DNA from 3 places in the Erwinia sp. AC075 genome. Region 1 is predicted to be linked to each of the others. Evidence: riboswitches for the same ligand, from Rfam matches in the RefSeq annotation. Region 1 holds a riboswitch; each other region holds the start of a gene.
The links. A riboswitch is a leader RNA that binds a small molecule or an ion and turns the genes downstream of it on or off. The one in region 1 is predicted to bind thiamine pyrophosphate.
Positions count from the first base shown of each region.

Region 2: linked by a shared signal. The riboswitch ahead of tenA (thiaminase II) and the one ahead of thiC (phosphomethylpyrimidine synthase ThiC) in region 1 are both predicted to bind thiamine pyrophosphate.
Region 3: linked by a shared signal. The riboswitch ahead of thiB (thiamine ABC transporter substrate binding subunit) and the one ahead of thiC (phosphomethylpyrimidine synthase ThiC) in region 1 are both predicted to bind thiamine pyrophosphate.

Region 1 covers NZ_CEEDEU010000001.1:3,471,566-3,477,449, forward strand. Annotated here, with positions in the region: gene hemE (uroporphyrinogen decarboxylase) at 1-1,057, opposite strand, end outside; gene AC0IXH_RS16340 (bactofilin family protein) at 1,241-1,783, opposite strand; gene nudC (NAD(+) diphosphatase) at 2,149-2,922, opposite strand; gene AC0IXH_RS16350 (Rsd/AlgQ family anti-sigma factor) at 3,007-3,513, shown strand; TPP riboswitch at 3,632-3,732, shown strand; gene thiC (phosphomethylpyrimidine synthase ThiC) at 3,821-5,755, shown strand; gene thiE (thiamine phosphate synthase) at 5,752-5,884, shown strand, end outside.
Region 2 covers NZ_CEEDEU010000001.1:721,455-727,338, forward strand. Annotated here, with positions in the region: gene AC0IXH_RS03325 (TetR/AcrR family transcriptional regulator) at 1-79, opposite strand, end outside; gene AC0IXH_RS03330 (hypothetical protein) at 310-1,071, opposite strand; gene AC0IXH_RS03335 (ABC transporter substrate-binding protein) at 1,272-2,207, opposite strand; gene AC0IXH_RS03340 (ABC transporter permease) at 2,233-3,000, opposite strand; gene AC0IXH_RS03345 (ABC transporter ATP-binding protein) at 2,997-3,746, opposite strand; gene tenA (thiaminase II) at 3,743-4,438, opposite strand; TPP riboswitch at 4,504-4,608, opposite strand; gene AC0IXH_RS03355 (TonB-dependent receptor) at 4,727-5,884, opposite strand, start outside.
Region 3 covers NZ_CEEDEU010000001.1:2,910,802-2,916,685, forward strand. Annotated here, with positions in the region: gene AC0IXH_RS13860 (sugar efflux transporter) at 33-1,211, opposite strand; gene sgrR (HTH-type transcriptional regulator SgrR) at 1,457-3,118, shown strand; TPP riboswitch at 3,154-3,260, shown strand; gene thiB (thiamine ABC transporter substrate binding subunit) at 3,302-4,288, shown strand; gene thiP (thiamine/thiamine pyrophosphate ABC transporter permease ThiP) at 4,264-5,874, shown strand; gene thiQ (thiamine ABC transporter ATP-binding protein ThiQ) at 5,858-5,884, shown strand, end outside.

The DNA of each region.
Region 1 (5,884 bases):
GGTATGGGCGAGACAACGTGTGGACTGCCTCGACAAACACGCCTGCGTGCTCTGGCGGCACATCCTGATGGATGCCGTGACCCAGATTGAACACGTGACCGCTGCCATTACCGTAGCCTGCAAGGATAGTTGCCACTTCCTGCTCGATACGGGCAGGCGCGGCATACAGCATGGAAGGATCCATATTGCCCTGCAGCGCGACCTTATCGCCTACACGGCGGCGTGCATCGCCAATATCGGTCGTCCAGTCCAGCCCCAGCGCATCACAGCCGGTCGCCGCCATGGCTTCCAGCCACTGTCCGCCACCCTTGGTGAACATAGTAACCGGTACGCGACGTCCGTCGTTTTCACGCTGCAGGCCATCAATGATTTTGTGCATGTAGTGAAGGGAGAACTCAAGGTAGTCACGACCCGTCAACACGCCGCCCCAGGTATCAAAGATCATCACCGACTGCGCACCGGCGCGGATTTGCGCATTGAGGTACAGGGTGACGCTGTCAGCCAGCTTATCCAGCATCAGATGCAGGGTGGCTGGCTCGGCATACATCATCTTTTTCAGTTTGGTGAAGGCCTTGCTGCTGCCGCCTTCCACCATATAGGTCGCCAACGTCCACGGGCTGCCGGTGAAACCAATCAGCGGAACCTCACCGTTCAGATTCTTACGGATGGTGCGCACGGCATTCATCACATAACCCAGTTCCTGTTCAGGATCGGGGATTGGCAGCTTTTCAACGTCTGCACGACAGGTGACCGGTGAAGAGAAACGCGGACCCTCACCCGTTTCAAAATAGAGGCCTAAGCCCATCGCATCTGGAATGGTCAGGATATCGGAGAACAGGATCGCCGCGTCCAGGTTATAGCGACGCAGCGGTTGCAGCGTCACTTCACACGCCAGTTCGGCATTTTTGCACAGCGACATAAAATCACCGGCTACCGCGCGAGTCGCTTTGTACTCAGGCAAATAACGCCCGGCCTGGCGCATCATCCACACTGGCGTTACATCTACCGGCTGGCGCAACAGGGCGCGCAAATAACGATCGTTCTTCAGTTCACTCATTTTTAAAAGCTCTCTAAGCACACATGCATGCGCGTAGTGTAACATTTATTGGAAATGGCGCTGCCACAGCGTCACAAAAATTGAGCGATCGCCGGGCGGCTGAGAGCGGAAGACAGAATGGGCTCACCCACCGGGCGGTGAACCTCGCGCCCGGTTGGGTGGCTTAATGCGCATATCAAACCCTTATTTAGCGGCTTTATCACCCCGCTCTTTATTGATATTTTTTCCCGGCGCTGGCGGCATTAACTCAGATATTTCTGGCTTTGTCCTCGCCGCGGTCGAGGCTTTATCTGGCAGCCTGTTTTCATCAAGCACATGAGAATTGCCAATAAATACGCCGCCTTTCTCAATAGAGAAATCCTCGGCATAAACATCCCCTTCAATTCGGCCACGGGAAAGAATCGTGACTGACTTCGCGTAACAGCATCCTTTTAGCGAACCATTTACGACAACTTTCAAAGAAGATACCTTGCCATTCACTTTCCCCTCTTGACCGATCTGTACCGTTTTCTTACTGACAATATCGCCAACGATCTGACCATTTATCGAAATATTAGCTTCATTAATTATTTCACCCGTTAATTTACTGCCTGATGAAATACGGGTTTCTTTCGCCGTCGCGCTCTCATCAGCCAGCTCCAGCGCGGCCTTCGGTGCCTGCGGCGAGGCGGTATCGACTGAGCCGTTCACTGGCGAGTCTGTTTCTTTCTTATTGAAGTTAAACATATTGGGATCCATCCTTTTAGCGAGAGTTAATAAAACGAATATTAAATAACAGCCGATCGTCACCCTCAGGCAACAATCAAAGAATTTATATTGCGGGAAGAGGTAACAACAAAGAGAAAAAATCCATAAGAGCCACAGGCCCCATAAGTAATGTTCTTTCCTGAACCTTTCCATGGCATCATTCCCTGATGTTATTAACATGACATTAATATTAATGCAGTCTGGCAGACAAAATCAGAACAATAAAATACGTGATGCTGCACGATTAAGCACAGTAGTTTATTTAAAAAAATGAAATACGATGATTAAACACCCGAGCGGGTTCAGCAAAAGCCGGCAAAGGGTGAATTTGCCGGCCTGGGTACTTACTCAGCCTCTTCGCGGCAAAGCACCACGGTATCCTCAATCAGGCGACGGGCGACCGTTCCTGGAGGAGGAAGCTGCGGTAAGGCATCAAAGCGATACCAACCCGCATCCAGTAGCTCTTTGGGATCGATGACAATCTCGCCGCTGTCGTAATCGGCCATAAAAGCCATCATCAACGACTGGGGGAACGGCCAGGGTTGAGAGGAGACGTAACGCAAGTTTTTCACCTTCAGCCCGCTCTCTTCCATCACTTCCCGCGCGACGGTTTGTTCCAGCGTTTCGCCGACTTCAACAAAACCGGCCAGCACCGTGTAGATGCCGTTACGGTGTTTGGTATGCTGGGCCAGCAGGATCTCTTCCCCACGGCGGATCGCCACAATGATGCAGGGCGCGATTTGCGGGTAATAGCGCTGTCGACAATGGCGGCACAGGCAGGCAAGTTCGGTTTTGCTGTGGTGCATTTCATGACCGCAGTAGCCGCACCACTTATGCGAGCGATAGAACTCCGCCAGCTGGATCCCTTTACCCGCCAGCTGGAACAGGCCCACGTCCAGATCGAGGATCTGACGCAAGGATCCCATGCCCTCTTGACGGTTCTCACAGATCAGCCAGACGGGAGCGCCCTGCCACTCGCCGATTTGTGATCCGTGCGATCCTGTCAGGCTTAATTCTTGTGCGCTACCGAACGGTAATTGACCTTTCGGTAACCAAAGTTTATGTTCATGACTGACAACCCACCAGCCAACGTCTACGCTTGAAATCTCACGTTGCATAAAATTGCTCATCCTCAGCTTTACAGACTTTCTGAAATACTGGATTGGGGCGAAATAGTAATAATTACACTCATGGAGTCACTCATGCTTAACCAGTTAGAAGTTCTGACCGCGCGCGTCGGCGGATGTAGCGACCTGGTAGACTTTTGTCTACGCTCCCGCAGGCAGTTGTTGATTGCCTATTATCGTCTGGTTGGCATCAAGCCTAACAAGGAATCGCTCACTACGCTCGATGAAAACGCGCTGGACAGCTTCTGTCAGGGATTGGTGGATTACCTTTCCACCGGGCATTTCACCGTTTATCAACGCTTTATTCAGGAGATGGAAGGCAGCGAACAGTTGGCTAAAGCCGCGCTGATCTACCCTTCCCTGCAGGCAAACACCGAGATGATCATGCAGGTGTATGATACCCATCTCGAGAAGGCCATCGATCACGATAACTGTCTCGAATTCCAGAATGCTTTGTCCACAGTGGGCGAAGCGCTGGAAGCGCGTTTCACGCTTGAAGACCGCTTTATTCAGCTGGCGCTGGAAAAAACGGCGGATAAGCCTGAGGCAGCTAATGAGAGTGCGCTTGCCCGTCCGGCGTAAACGTTATCAGATTGTAAACCCCTTGTAGTTTCAAAAAAGCCCCTTTATGCTGAAAGGGCACTATGTGGCGAGGCCAGTCCTGCCACGATTGTTTTGCTGGTGCTGTCTGCCAGCAAAATTCTTCTTGTCGGAGTGCCCTTAGGGGCTGAGACCGTTAATTCGGGATCCGCGGAACCTGATCAGGTTAGTACCTGCGAAGGGAACAAGAGTAAATCTTCAGTGACGGTGTGGATCCGACCATTTTCACACCCTGCGCTTACTCCTCCGAACTCCAGGCAAGCAAATTCCCTTTTTTCAGGAACGAGCTATGTCTACCCGTGATAAAAGACCGACCCGCCGCGAACAGCGCGCAGAAGCCCAGCAGTTTATCGACTCCCTTCAGGGCACCGCTTTCCCCAATTCTAAACGCATCTGGCTGAACGGTTCGCGCGAGGATATTCGCGTGCCGATGCGTGAAATCCAGCTCAGTCCGACGATGGTCGGTGGCAGCAAAGACAATCCGCAGTTTGAAGATAACGAACCGGTACCGGTGTATGACACGGCCGGACCTTATGGCGATCCGGACGCAAAAATTGATGTGCATCGCGGACTTGCCAGGCTACGCAATGACTGGATTGAACAGCGTGGTGATACTCAGCACATTGAGCAGCTCAGTTCGGTGTACACCCAACAGCGCCTGGCGGATGAAGGCCTCGATCATTTGCGTTTTGACCATCTTCCCCGCCCACGCAAGGCACTGGCTGGCCGCTGCGTGACGCAAATGCATTACGCGCGTTTGGGCGTGATTACGCCAGAGATGGAATTTATCGCCCTGCGTGAAAATATGGGCCGCGAACGTATTCGGGGTGACGTGCTGTTGCAACAGCATCCCGGCAATAGCTTTGGTGCCAGCCTGCCGGAAAATATCACGGCAGAGTTCGTCCGGCAGGAAGTGGCGGCCGGCCGCGCCATCATCCCTGCAAATATTAACCATCCTGAATCCGAAGCGATGATTATTGGCCGCAATTTCCTGGTGAAGATTAACGCCAATATCGGTAACTCCGCGGTCAGCTCGTCGATTGAAGAGGAAGTGGAGAAGCTGGTGTGGTCCGCCCGCTGGGGCGCCGATACGGTGATGGATCTTTCTACCGGGCGCAATATTCATGAGACGCGCGAATGGATCCTGCGTAACAGTCCCGTTCCGATTGGTACGGTTCCGATCTATCAGGCGCTGGAAAAAGTGAACGGTGTGGCAGAGGATCTCAACTGGGAAGTGTTCCGCGATACCTTGCTGGAACAGGCTGAACAGGGCGTCGATTACTTCACCATCCATGCCGGTGTGTTGCTGCGCTATGTGCCGATGACCGCAAAACGCCTGACGGGGATCGTCTCCCGGGGGGGATCGATCATGGCCAAGTGGTGCCTGTCTCACCACAAAGAGAGCTTCCTCTACGAACACTTCCGCGAGATCTGCGAGCTGTGCGCCGCCTACGACGTTTCGCTGTCGCTGGGCGACGGACTTCGTCCAGGATCGATTCAGGATGCCAACGATGAAGCGCAGTTTGCCGAGCTGCATACGCTGGGCGAGCTGACCAAAATTGCCTGGGAGTATGACGTGCAGGTGATGATCGAAGGGCCAGGACATGTGCCGATGCAGATGATCCGCCGTAATATGACCGAGCAACTCGATCACTGCCATGAAGCGCCCTTCTATACGCTCGGCCCGCTAACCACCGATATCGCGCCTGGCTACGACCATTTCACCTCCGGTATTGGCGCGGCGATGATTGGCTGGTTTGGCTGCGCAATGCTCTGTTACGTCACGCCGAAAGAGCATCTGGGCTTGCCCAACAAGGAAGATGTTAAGCAGGGTCTGATTACCTACAAGATTGCCGCGCATGCCGCCGACCTGGCAAAAGGGCATCCCGGCGCGCAGATCCGCGATAACGCCATGTCCAAAGCCCGCTTCGAATTCCGCTGGGAAGATCAGTTTAATCTGGCACTCGATCCTCATACCGCGCGCGCCTATCACGATGAAACGCTGCCGCAGGAATCGGGCAAGGTCGCCCACTTCTGTTCAATGTGCGGCCCGAAATTCTGTTCGATGAAAATTACTCAGGAAGTGCGGGACTATGCCGCCAGACAGGAGGCGGAAGCCAAACCGATTGAGGTTGGTATGGCCGAAATGTCAGAGGCTTTCCGTACCCGCGGCGGGGAACTTTATCACCCCGCCGATGCGCTGTCGCAGGAGGAAAAAGCATGAGCCGCTCAGCCTTCCCGCCAACGTCGGCCCAGCTTGGACTCTATCCGGTCGTGGAAACGGTGCCCTGGATCGCGCGCCTGCTTGAAGCGGGCGTGCGTACGATTCAGTTACGAATCAAGGATCTGCCTG
Region 2 (5,884 bases), 2.8 Mb from region 1:
CAAAAGTGGCAAGCGCACCGGCAAGGATGCGTTTCTTCAACCCTTCCGGGTCGTTTTTTCTTTTGGCTGTGACTGACATAGCAACTCGTTAAATCCGTCGTCTGTAAGAGGACCCTGACAGGGTTTACATCCACCATATTACCACAGAAAGCCTAAGGCCTCGTGAGCAGGGCGGGCGGTGTGATCCTGTTGGTCAATAGTAAGGTATGGAGGCAGCTGAGGGAGATTCAACCCTTTACAAGGGAAGGGTAACGGTGGGGGATTGGGTTGCCACGAACATGTTCAGGACGTTGTTCGCGGCAAAGTGACTTAAAAATAAGGATGCGTTCCGTCTATCACGCTGGCGTAATGACCTTTGATTTTCTCATTCAGCTGCGCCTCGTTCGGCAGAGGCCGCCCGCGCAGCACCGCTTCGGTGGTGAAGCAGAAAATCAAAATGCCCCGGCTGCAAATGTTGGCTGCCTCGGTGTAGCTTTCAAGCGTCGAGAAATACGCATCGCTGCTTTTGGCTTTTTCCAGACTGGCGGACATCACCGACACCAGCATACGGTAAACGTCTATCGCCTCGCCCAGCACCGGGATTTTACCGATTGAGAACGCCAGAATCTTGCTGATGCGGGTAAACAGCAGCTTTCTGTCCGGCAACGCAAACAGCTCTTCCAGCGTCTCCAGCCACAGGTTAAAGGTGGTGGCGAACAGTTCATTCTGCACGATCTGCAGGCTGGCATGCTGCCAGGAGAATGAGGCCGCCATCAAGGCAAAATCCCGCTGATAGCTCAGGAATGCCTGCTCATTATCATCGTCCGCCAGCGTCAGCGCATTGCTGGCCAACTCGAAGTTTTGCAGCTCTTGCTGACTGTCTGCTTCATGCCAGTCAATCAGCCTGGCTTTGCGCAGTTGCAGGGTTTTTAACGCTTCCAAATCGTGGAAGGTTGCCATCGCGATCTCACTGGCTAACAGCGCCTTATTGATCGTCTGAATCACCACGGGCGACTCCACCACAGAACGCTGCGCCAGCAATTCATTGCGGCGATTAAGGTAGGCGGCGGCAGGACTGAGGAAGTTGCTCATGGAGTTTACCCGGGGTCGGAGGGGGGACAGGCATCAGAGAACCTGTACAGTAGGTTCCAGTATGGCATAAGTTCTTGCTAAGAAAGCCTGGGGGGAAAGCTTTTCAGGATAATGCCAGATAGCCGAGGGTAATCAGCAGCTTGAAATGGCCTGTAACATCTGTTCGCCCGCCAGCATCGACTGGCGGGCTTTACGATTTCTTAACGTAATTCCATCGCGTAATTGTTAACCGGCGTGATTTTTTTGATCAGCTTATGGTCAAAAAGAAACCGTTCGTAAGCGTCATAACGGGCTCTGTCCAGATGGGCCGGATCGCGGGCAAACATCGGCAGGGTTTTCATCCACGCGGCTTTGTTTAAGGCATTATTAAGGTCCGGGTGCGCACTGGCGAACGCATCCCAACTCTCCTGCGGATGGGCATGCAGGTAGTCGCTGCCTTTCTTCAGCGCAATCAGGAATTTTTTGATTTTCGGCGCGTTCACCTCATCGCGATTCGCCACGATAATCAGCTCGTCATAGGCCGGAACGCCGTAGTCCTCAACGTTGAATACCTGCGGATCCTTACCGTGCTGCTTCAGCTCCAGCGCTTCGATATTGCGATAGCCGCCTATCACCGCATCGACCTGGCCCGCCATCAGCGCGCTGTTGAGCTGGAAATTGACGTTGACCATCTTCACCTGATCCAGACTGACCTTTTCATGGTTGAGCATGGTGCCCAGCGTCGCCTGTTCAATACCGCTGACCGAGTAGCCAATTTTTTTGCCCTTCAGTCCGGCCGGCGAGGTGATGCTTTTATCCAGCGTCATCACCGTATTTAACGGCGAGTTAATCAGCGTGCCGACGCGCATCAGCGGTAAGCCCTGATCGGCAAAGAAATGCAGCTGTGGCTGATAGGTGATCGCCAGGTCGGCCTGTTTGGCTGCCACCAGCCGTGGCGGCAATGCCGGATCGGAAGGCGGCACAATCTTCACCTCCAGCCCTTGTTCCTTAAACGCGCCGATCTGTTCCGCGACCATGATCGGCGCGTGATCGGGGTTGATATACCAGTCCAGCACCAGCGTCAGCTTGTCGTTGGCGCTGGCGGCGTGGGCACAGGCGGCAGTCAGCAGCAGGCCGCAGAGGGTTTTCTTAAACATGTGTTTCCCTTGAGTGAGGTATCGATCAGTCATTTTCCGGTGCCCAGCGGATCAGGCGACGCAGTGCACTGTCCACCGCCAGCCACAGCAGCAGAGTCATCAGCACCAGAATAAAAAGTGCCGCAAAGCAGAGTTCGGTTTGCATCCGCGCATTGGCGTTCAGCATCACGTAGCCCAGACCTTCGCCTGCGCCGACCCATTCGCCGATGATGGCGCCAATCGGTGCCACCGCCGCCGCCATCCTCAGCCCGGAGCCAAACGCAGGCAGCGCCGCCATCAGCCGCACATGGCGTAATAACGCCCAGCGGGATGCGCCCATGGTGCGGGCGAGGTCGAGAAGATCGTTATTGACCCGGCGCAACCCGTCGAAGAAAGCCGAGGTGACCGGGAAGAAAATCACCAGCACCGCCATCGCCACCTTGGCGCTGATGCCGAAGCCGAACCACAGCACCAGCAAGGGTGCCAGCGCAAAAACCGGTATGGCCTGGCTGGTCAGCACCAGCGGCATCAGCCAGCGCTGTAAGCGGGGGGAGAACATCATGCACAGCGCAAGGATGGCGCCGAGCAACACGCCGGCGACCAGCCCGCTGACGATTTCCGCCGCGGTCACCAGCGTGTGCGCCGCCAGATACGCGCGGCTGGTCCACAGGACGTCGGCAACCGACATCGGTGTGGGCAGCAGGAAGGCAGGAACGCCGCTGCGGGTGATTGCCCACCAGACGGTAATCAGGCCGATAAACACCGTCAGGCCACGCCGCCAGCGGCCAAAGGCCGATTCTTTTACGGATATCATCCTGCCGCCCGGGTCAGCTGTTGCAATAATTCACCCTGGCTCTGCAACAGATGCCGATCGTCAGGGGCCCGTGGCGGCAGTCCGGCAATCTGATGCGAATCATCAATCCCGGCCGCAGACAGCACCAACAGCTGGTGGCTAAGGCGGCAGGCCTCCAGCGGATCGTGGGTGATCAGTAACACCGTGTGGCCGGTCAGTAACGTCGAGGCCAGGGTCTGGATACTGGTGCGGGTAATGGCGTCCAGCGCTGAAAAAGGCTCGTCCATCAGCACCATCGGCTGACGCTGATAAAGCGTGCGGGCCAGCGCGGCTCGCTGCCGCATACCGCCGGACAGCCCGGCAGGCAGGCTGTCGCCATAGCCGCTGAGCCCGACGCGCGCCGTCAGCTCGTCAGCCCATTCGCGGTCGGGCTTCTCGCCACGCAGGCGTGAGGCGAGGCTGATATTCTCGCGGACGGTTAGCCACGGATAGAGCAGATCTTTCTGCCCCATATAGGCCACGCGTCCCTGCACCGGCAGGCCATCGCTGCCCGTGACCGTGCCTGCCGTCGGCTGCGCCAGCCCGGCTATGATCTTCAGCAGGCTGGTTTTGCCGACGCCGCTGGCTCCCAGCATCGCGGCAAACTGACCGCCGGTGATATCGACATTCAGCCGTTCAAACACCGTCCGTGCGCCGTAGCGCAGGGTCAGATCGCGCACCTCAATCCCCGGCGGGATCACGCCGCGGGCAATGTCATGACTGTTCATACCACGTTGCTCAGGCTGGCATTGAGGCCCATCTGCCAGAAGGCACTTTCCAGCCGGGTGGCGGTGGTGAAGATGGTTGAAAGCTCCGGCAGACGACTTTGTGCGCCGCGCTGAACCCCAACCGTTTCCAGTAGATCTATCGCCCGCTGAACGCTGGCCAGATAGTTTTCGTCGCCGTAGTTGGCGATCCACGAGCGGTAGGGATTGCCTTCGGTGACGGTGGTGGGATTGTGCAGCAAGCCGAGGCCTATTTCGGCATAGCCCGCGACGCAGGGAAGCAGTGCGGCCAGCAGATCCAGCGCATCGCCGGACTGGCCGATATCCAGCACATAGCGGGTGTAGTTGAGGGTTTCGGGCGCTTCCTGTTCATTGCGCATCTGGCTTTCGCTGATGCCCCACTGCGTGCAGTAACCGACATGCAGCGGCAGCTCGGCGACGATGGCGTTCAGCGAGGCGGTGGCGGCACGCATTTCTGGCAAGGTTCGGAACTTGCTGACCAGCAGGGCATAGGCGCGGGCGAAATGGATCAGGAACAGGTAGTCCTGGGTCAGATAACGCCGAAACGCGCTTTCAGGCAGCGTGCCCTGGGCCAACTGCTGAAGAAAAGGGTGGTTAACGTAGTGCTGCCAGTCAGCCGCGGCTTGCTGGCGAAGCTGGCCATAAAGACCACGGGAAAACATGTTGTCAGACATGGGACCTCCAAAAGTGAGTGGAGATCCGGGCGTGCAGAGGTATGAACAGGCAACGATCGAAAGTGGTGCTATTGCCAACCCGTCCCTTCGCTGGCATGACCCAGATCAGGTTCAAAGGGTCCGGCTAACGTCGCCATCTCAGCCCATAAAGGACACCCCTCGGAGAGGCTTGTTATACGATATTTACTTTTTGATTACAATCGATGGCTGGCAGCCGAGTTGGCGTCATAATGAAAAACGGCCTTCTTGCGAAAGCCGTTGTTTAAGCGCCACTAAGCCTGTTTTGGCTTAGAAATCATATTCTAACGCTAAGCGGTTCTGCCAGAAGTTCTTGTCAGAGGTCGAGGTGGTTTGCACGCCGACAAAGTCGGTCAGGCTCAGCCCTTTCAGCACGCCATCAAAGCTGTAGGTGCCGTAAATCAGGTACTCCGACTGATTGCTGCTGGACGCGCCGGCGCTGGCGGTCAAATCCATAAACGAGTAGCGGCTGCCGAGGGAAATATTGCTGTTGGCGGTCCAGTTCAGATCGGTGGAGTAGGCGTTGCCGCTCCCCAAATCCTGGGTACTGGTGAAGAACGGTTGGGCAAAATACTGGCCGGACGAGGTGTTATGGGCATAAGGCGTCACCAGCGCGCCGTTGCCATAGGCATTCTCACTGGCGGCGATATGGTCCCAGTTCAGTGACCAGCGCAATGACGGCACAAAATTCATCGCATACTGCGCGCCGTAGCTGGTGCTGTTTACTTCGCCCGCCAGCGCGTCGCCCTGACTCAGGCCGCGAATAAACTGCACGCCAATTTTGGGCTGCAACGGATTTTCCGACCACGACAGGAAGCTGTCGGCGTAAACCATCTTGGTGTAGTTATTGTATTCTTCGTACCACAGCTGGCCGGTCAGCTTTTTATCATCCAGCTTCAGGGCACGTCCGCCGCCGATGCCCCACATGCCGTTAGTGCGGCCATCGGCATCGGTGTAAGCGGTGGTGTCGAGAAACTGATCGTCACCCCAGGGTTTATAGCGGGTAATTTTGGTGGCGTGCAGGAAGTTGTCGCTGTCGCCATAATTGGCGTCCACACCCCGGAACAGGATCGGGGTGATGCGCCAGTCGTAGTCGCCGATAAACGGGATATTGATACGCTGGTCACCGGCGGTGATGCGGAAGTCCTGATAGTGCCAGCTCAGATAGGCTTCGCCGACGCCGGTCTCGTTTGGCCCCAGTTCACCGATCAGGTGGTCATCGTTATGCGAGATGCCGCGTTGCAAAATGCCGCTGACGCCAAGGCTCAGGCCATAATATTCCGCCGTGGCATACTTCACGCTGCCGCCGTAACTGACGGTGTCCTGAGAGTAGCCCGGCGAGAAATAGGCGTTGTGGGTGGAATAATAAAGGCTGCGCAGGCTGCCATGGACCGAGCCGCAGGTAAACATTTCGGTCAGTGAATCGGC
Region 3 (5,884 bases), 560 kb from region 1:
TACGGGCGGAAGAACTTCCGCCCGAACGTCCCTCAGACATCCTTCACTTTGGCCGACATCACCAGCGCCCCAATCGACAGTACCAACGCCGCCCAGTACACCGAATAATGGCCAAAGGTTTCCGCCAGCGCGCCCTGAATCACGCCCGCCAGAATCACCCCCGTCGAAATACTGTTGGTAAATAATGTGGTCGCCGCACCGGGCCTTCCCGGCATCAGATCCTGGAAATAGAGCATGCCGATCCCGGCGACAATACCAATAAAGATGGCATTAAAGATCTGCAACGCCATCAGCGCCGCTTTGTCGTGGAACACCACCAGCCCCAGATAGAATATCGCCCCGGACGCCACCGCAAACAGCATCATTTTGCGCTTGCCGAAGCGCTTCACATAATGGCCGGCCAGCAGCATCGCCGGGATTTCCAGCCCGGCCGCCACGCCCATCAGCAATCCAGCCAGCTTATCCGGCAACCCCAACACGCTGCTGATATACAGCGGCATATCAATGATATACATGGTATTGCAGGTCCACATCAGCAATGAAGCCATAAACAGCAGCCGCACATCTTTATTCTTCCACGCGCTGATTTGGGTGATCACCACTTCAGGCGGTTGTTCAACGCGCGGCACCGACGGCAGCGCAAACCAGATTAGCGCCACACAGACCACAAACAGTCCGGCGGCAATCAAAAACATGGTGGTGAAGCCGTAATTCAGCGCCAGCGCAAAGGACAACGGCGGCCCGACTACCCAGGCCAGTGACAGTTGGGCACGCATCACCGAACTGAACATCACCACCTCTCTGGCCGAGCTGTCAGCATATTCGCGGGCAAGGGCAAAGATTTGCGGCATCGACACGCTGGCCAGCGCGGAGAGCAGCACGCCAAAGGTAATCAGCGTCAGATAATCACGGTTGAAGGCAAAGATCAGCGCGTTGCCAATCGCCATCACGCAGCAAAACAGGATCAGCATGCGGCGGTCGCCCCGGTTGTCCGAGCGCTTTGCCAGCAGAATGCTCACCGCAATGCCGGCTATCGCATTGATGGTGTAAAACAGCCCGACCCAGAACGGGCGAACGGCCACTTCACGGGTCAGAAACAGGCTAAGCGTCGGAGCCTGAAGCGCACCCGCCACGCCCACCATAAACGACACGGCCATAAAGGCGACGTAAACAGGATTGATACGGCGACGGCGCGTGAGGAGCGATTTCATAGCTGATCCTTCAAAAAAAGTCGCCACAAATGTGAGTCGACAAACAGCAAGCATAGAAGAAAACATGGAGCAGCGAAAAAAGCCAGCAAGGTATTAACCCGGCTGGCTGGTGAAAGGCACCATACTCAGAATCATCAATGTCAGAGCGCATTCGAAGAATGTCTCCCGCTCTTTCATCTGCGGGCATTATCGTCCTAATATAAGGAAGAAAAAACAGACTGCTTTCTGATAAGGGTTCCTCTTTTATGTCTTCTGCCCGCTTACAACAACAGTTTATCCGCCTGTGGCAGTGCTGCGAAGGCCAGCCGCAGGAGACCACGCTCAACGATCTGGCGGTACAACTGAGCTGCTCCCGCCGGCATATGCGCAATCTGCTGAACGCGATGCAGGAACAGGGCTGGCTGAACTGGCAGGCTGAAGCCGGGCGCGGAAAACGTTCAAAGCTTAGCTTCCATTACACCGGGCTGGCATTGCAACAGCAGCGGGCGGAAGAGTTGCTGGAGAACGATCGCATCGACCAACTGGTGCAGCTGGTGGGCGATAAAAACGCGGTCAGACAGATGCTGATCTCGCATCTTGGCCGCAGTTTCCGCCAGGGGAAACATATCCTGCGGGTGATGTACTATCGCTCGTTACTGAATCTGTTACCCGGTACGCCGCTGCGTCGTTCTGAAACCCACCTTGCCCGTCAGATTTTTAGCAGCCTGACGCGGATAAATGAGGAAAATGGGGAAATCGAAGCCGATATTGCCCACCACTGGCAGCAGCTTTCTCCGCTGCACTGGCGGTTTTATCTGCGCCCGGCGATCCACTTTCATCATGGCCGGGAGCTGGAGATGGCCGACATAATCAGCACCCTTGAGCGACTGAAGCCCCAACGCCTTTATGCCCATTTCGATCGCATTGAGTCCTCGGCGCCCTGGACGCTGGATATTCATCTGCATCAGCCCGACAACTGGCTTCCCTGGCTGCTGGGCAGCGTCAGCACCATGATCCTGCCAAAAGAGTGGCCATTCCTCGCGGACTTCGCCCGTCAGCCGATTGGCACCGGCCCGTATGCGGTGGTGCGCAATCAGACCACCCAACTGAGGATCCAGGCGTTTGATGACTATTTTGGTTACCGCGCGCTGATTGATGAAGTGAATATCTGGGTGCTGCCGGAAATCAGTGATGAGCTGGTTTATGCCGGGGTTAAGCTGGAAGGCAAAGGGCTGGAAGAAAAATCGGAAGAGAGTCGTCTGGAAGAAGGCTGCTATTTCCTGCTGTTTGACCAGCGATCCGAACAGGGTCGCGATGAACACATCCGTCGCTGGGTCAGCACGCTGTTCAACCCAATCGCCCTGCTGAACCATGCCGGTATTGGCTATCAACGCTACTGGTTCCCGGCTTATGGCCTGCTGCCGCGCTGGCATCATCGCCGCGATATGGCTGCCAGCCAGAAGCCCGACGGGCTGACCACCCTGACGCTGACCTGGTATAACGATCACGTCGAGCATCAGGGCATCGCCAATGCGTTACGGCCAATCCTCGCCGAACAGGGCGTGGAGTTGATCACCCAACAGGTCGATTATGACGTCTGGCACCGTGGCGAAGCCGAAAGCGATATCTGGCTCGGCAGCGCCAACTTCACCCTGCCGCTGGAATTTTCCGTGTTTGCGCTGCTGTACGAAATCCCGCTGGTGCATCATTGCGTGACGCTGGACTGGGAAAAGGATGCGCAACGCTGGCGCGAACAGAAGCTGCCGCTGGCCGACTGGGGCAAGCAGTTGATCAACACCTGGACGCTGCATCCGCTGTTCCATCACTGGCTGCTGCTGGAAGGTCAACGCAGTATGCGCGGAGTCAGAATGAATATGCTGGGCTGGTTTGATTTTAAATCCGCCTGGTTCGCCCCTGACGACGCATGATGCTTTCGTTACCCAGCGGAAATCACTAGAATAGGCCGTTCTCAACGGGGTGCGTTCGCGGTGTTTCACTGCCAGCGCTGAGACAAACCCGTCGAACCTGATCCGGATAATGCCGGCGTAGGGATTTGAGACTCTCCAGATTGCTCAGATCCTTTGCGACACCTAACTTTCAAGGAACGCAAAGTGTTAAAAAAAGTTCTGCCTTTACTGATCCTCAGCACCTTCCCGGCCTTCGCGGCTAAACCCGTCCTGACTGTTTATACCTACGACTCATTTTCCGCTGACTGGGGGCCGGGTCCTGCCATCAAAAAGGCGTTTGAAGCAGACTGCGGCTGCGAGCTGAAATACGTGGCGCTGGAAGACGGCGTCTCGCTGCTTAACCGTCTGCGGATGGAAGGCAAAAACAGCAAGGCGGACGTGGTGCTGGGCCTCGATAACAATCTGCTGGATGCGGCAGAGAAAACCGGCCTGTTCGCACCAGGCCAGGTGGACACCAGCAAGGTCACCGTTCCGGGTGGCTGGAACGATAAGACCTTTGTGCCGTATGACTACGGCTGGTTCGCCTTTGTGTACGATAAAACCAAGCTGCAAAATCCGCCCACCAGCCTGAAAGAGTTGGTCAACAGCGATAAACCGTTGAAGATTATTTATGAAGATCCCCGCACCAGCACCCCGGGCCTCGGCCTGCTGTTGTGGATGCAGAAAGTGTTCGGCGATAAGGCACCGGAAGCCTGGCAGAAGCTGGCGAAGAAAACCGTCACCGTCACCAAAGGCTGGAGCGAAGCTTACGGGCTGTTCCTCAAGGGTGAAGGCGATATGGTGCTGAGCTACACCACCTCTCCGGCTTACCACCTGATTGAAGAGAAGAAATCGCAGTATGCCGCCGCCAATTTCAGCGAAGGTCACTACCTGCAGGTAGAAGTGGCCGGGCAGCTGAAAAGCAGCAAACAGCCGGAACTGGCGCAGAAATTCATGAAATTTATGCTGGATAAACCGTTCCAGGACAGCATCCCAACCGGCAACTGGATGTATCCGGTGGTGAAAAGCACCTTGCCTGCCGGTTTCGATACCCTGACCGTCCCGTCCAACTCGCTGCAATACACGCCACAGGAAGTCGCCAGCCAACGTAGCCAATGGATCAGTGCATGGCAACGCGCCGTCAGCCGCTGAGTGCTGGCCCGTTAGTGCCCGGTGCGCTGGCGGCGACGCTGCTGGTCGCCGTGGCCCTGACCGCATTCAGCGCGCTATGGCTGAGTGCGCCGGCGGTCCACTGGCGGGATCTCTGGCAGGATGACTATCTCTGGCACGTCCTGCGCTTCTCCTTCTGGCAGGCCTTTCTTTCCGCGGTACTGGCGGTAGTGCCGGCGATCCCGCTGGCCCGCGCACTTTACCGACGCCGCTTCCCCGGCCGGGACACGCTGTTAAGACTCTGCGCGATGACGCTGGTATTGCCGGTGTTAGTGGCGGTGTTTGGCATCCTCAGCGTCTATGGCCGCACGGGCTGGCTGGCCGATCTCTGCGCGTTGCTGGGCATTCCCTATACCTTCATGCCGTATGGCTTGCAGGGCATTTTGCTGGCGCATGTGTTCTTTAATTTGCCGTTAGCCGCGCGTCTGCTGCTGCAGGCGCTGGAACAGATCCCCGGAGAGCAGCGCCAGCTGGCCGCGCAGCTGGGATTACGCGGCTGGAACCATTTCGTGGTGGTCGAATGGCCCTGGCTGCGGCGGCAAATTCTGCCTGCCGGCGCGCTGATTTTTATGCTCTGTTTTGCCAGCTTCGCAACCGTCCTGTCGCTCGGCGGCGGACCAAAAGCCACCACCATCGAGCTGGCGATCTTCCAGGCGCTGAACTTTGATTACGATCCGGGCCGTGCCGCCCTGCTGGCGATGATTCAGATGGTCTGCTGTCTGGGATTGGTGATGTTAAGTCAGTGGCTCAGCAAAGCGATTCCGTCGGGCACGGCAAGCATCAACGGCTGGCGAAATCCTGAAGACAGCGGGCGCGCCAAAGTGTGGGATGCGCTGTTAATCTTCGCCGCGCTGCTTTTATTACTGCCGCCGCTGCTGGCGGTGATCGTGGATGGCCTGAATCAGGGGCTGCCCGCGGTATTACGCCAACCGGCACTGTGGCAGGCCACCTTCACCTCAATACGCATTGCGCTTGGCGCAGGGTTACTGTGTGTGATCCTGACGGTGATGCTGCTGTGGAGCAGCCGGGAATTGCGTATGCGTCAGCGCGTCTGGCTCGGCCAGTCGCTGGAACTGAGCGGCATGTTGATTCTGGCCATGCCCGGCATCGTGCTGGCGACCGGCTTCTTTCTGCTGCTGAATGCCACCGTGGGCCTGCCGGACGCCGCCGATGGCATCGTAATTTTCACCAATGCGCTGATGGCCATTCCTTACGCCATGAAGGTGCTGGAAAACCCTCTGCGGGACATTGCCGAACGCTATAACCGGCTCTGTTTGTCGCTGGATATTCACGGCTGGAATCGCGTCAAACTGATCGAACTACGCGCGTTAAAACGCCCTCTTGCGCAGGCGCTGGCGTTTGCCTGCGTGCTGTCGATTGGCGATTTTGGCGTGGTGGCGCTGTTTGGTAATGAAAATTTCCGCACGCTGCCGTTTTATCTCTATCAACAGATTGGCTCCTACCGTAGCGAAGATGGCGCGGTCACTGCGCTGCTGCTTTTGCTGCTCTGCTTCCTTCTGTTCACCCTGATTGAAAAACTGCCGGGACGCCATGCTGACGTTAACTAATCTGACCTAC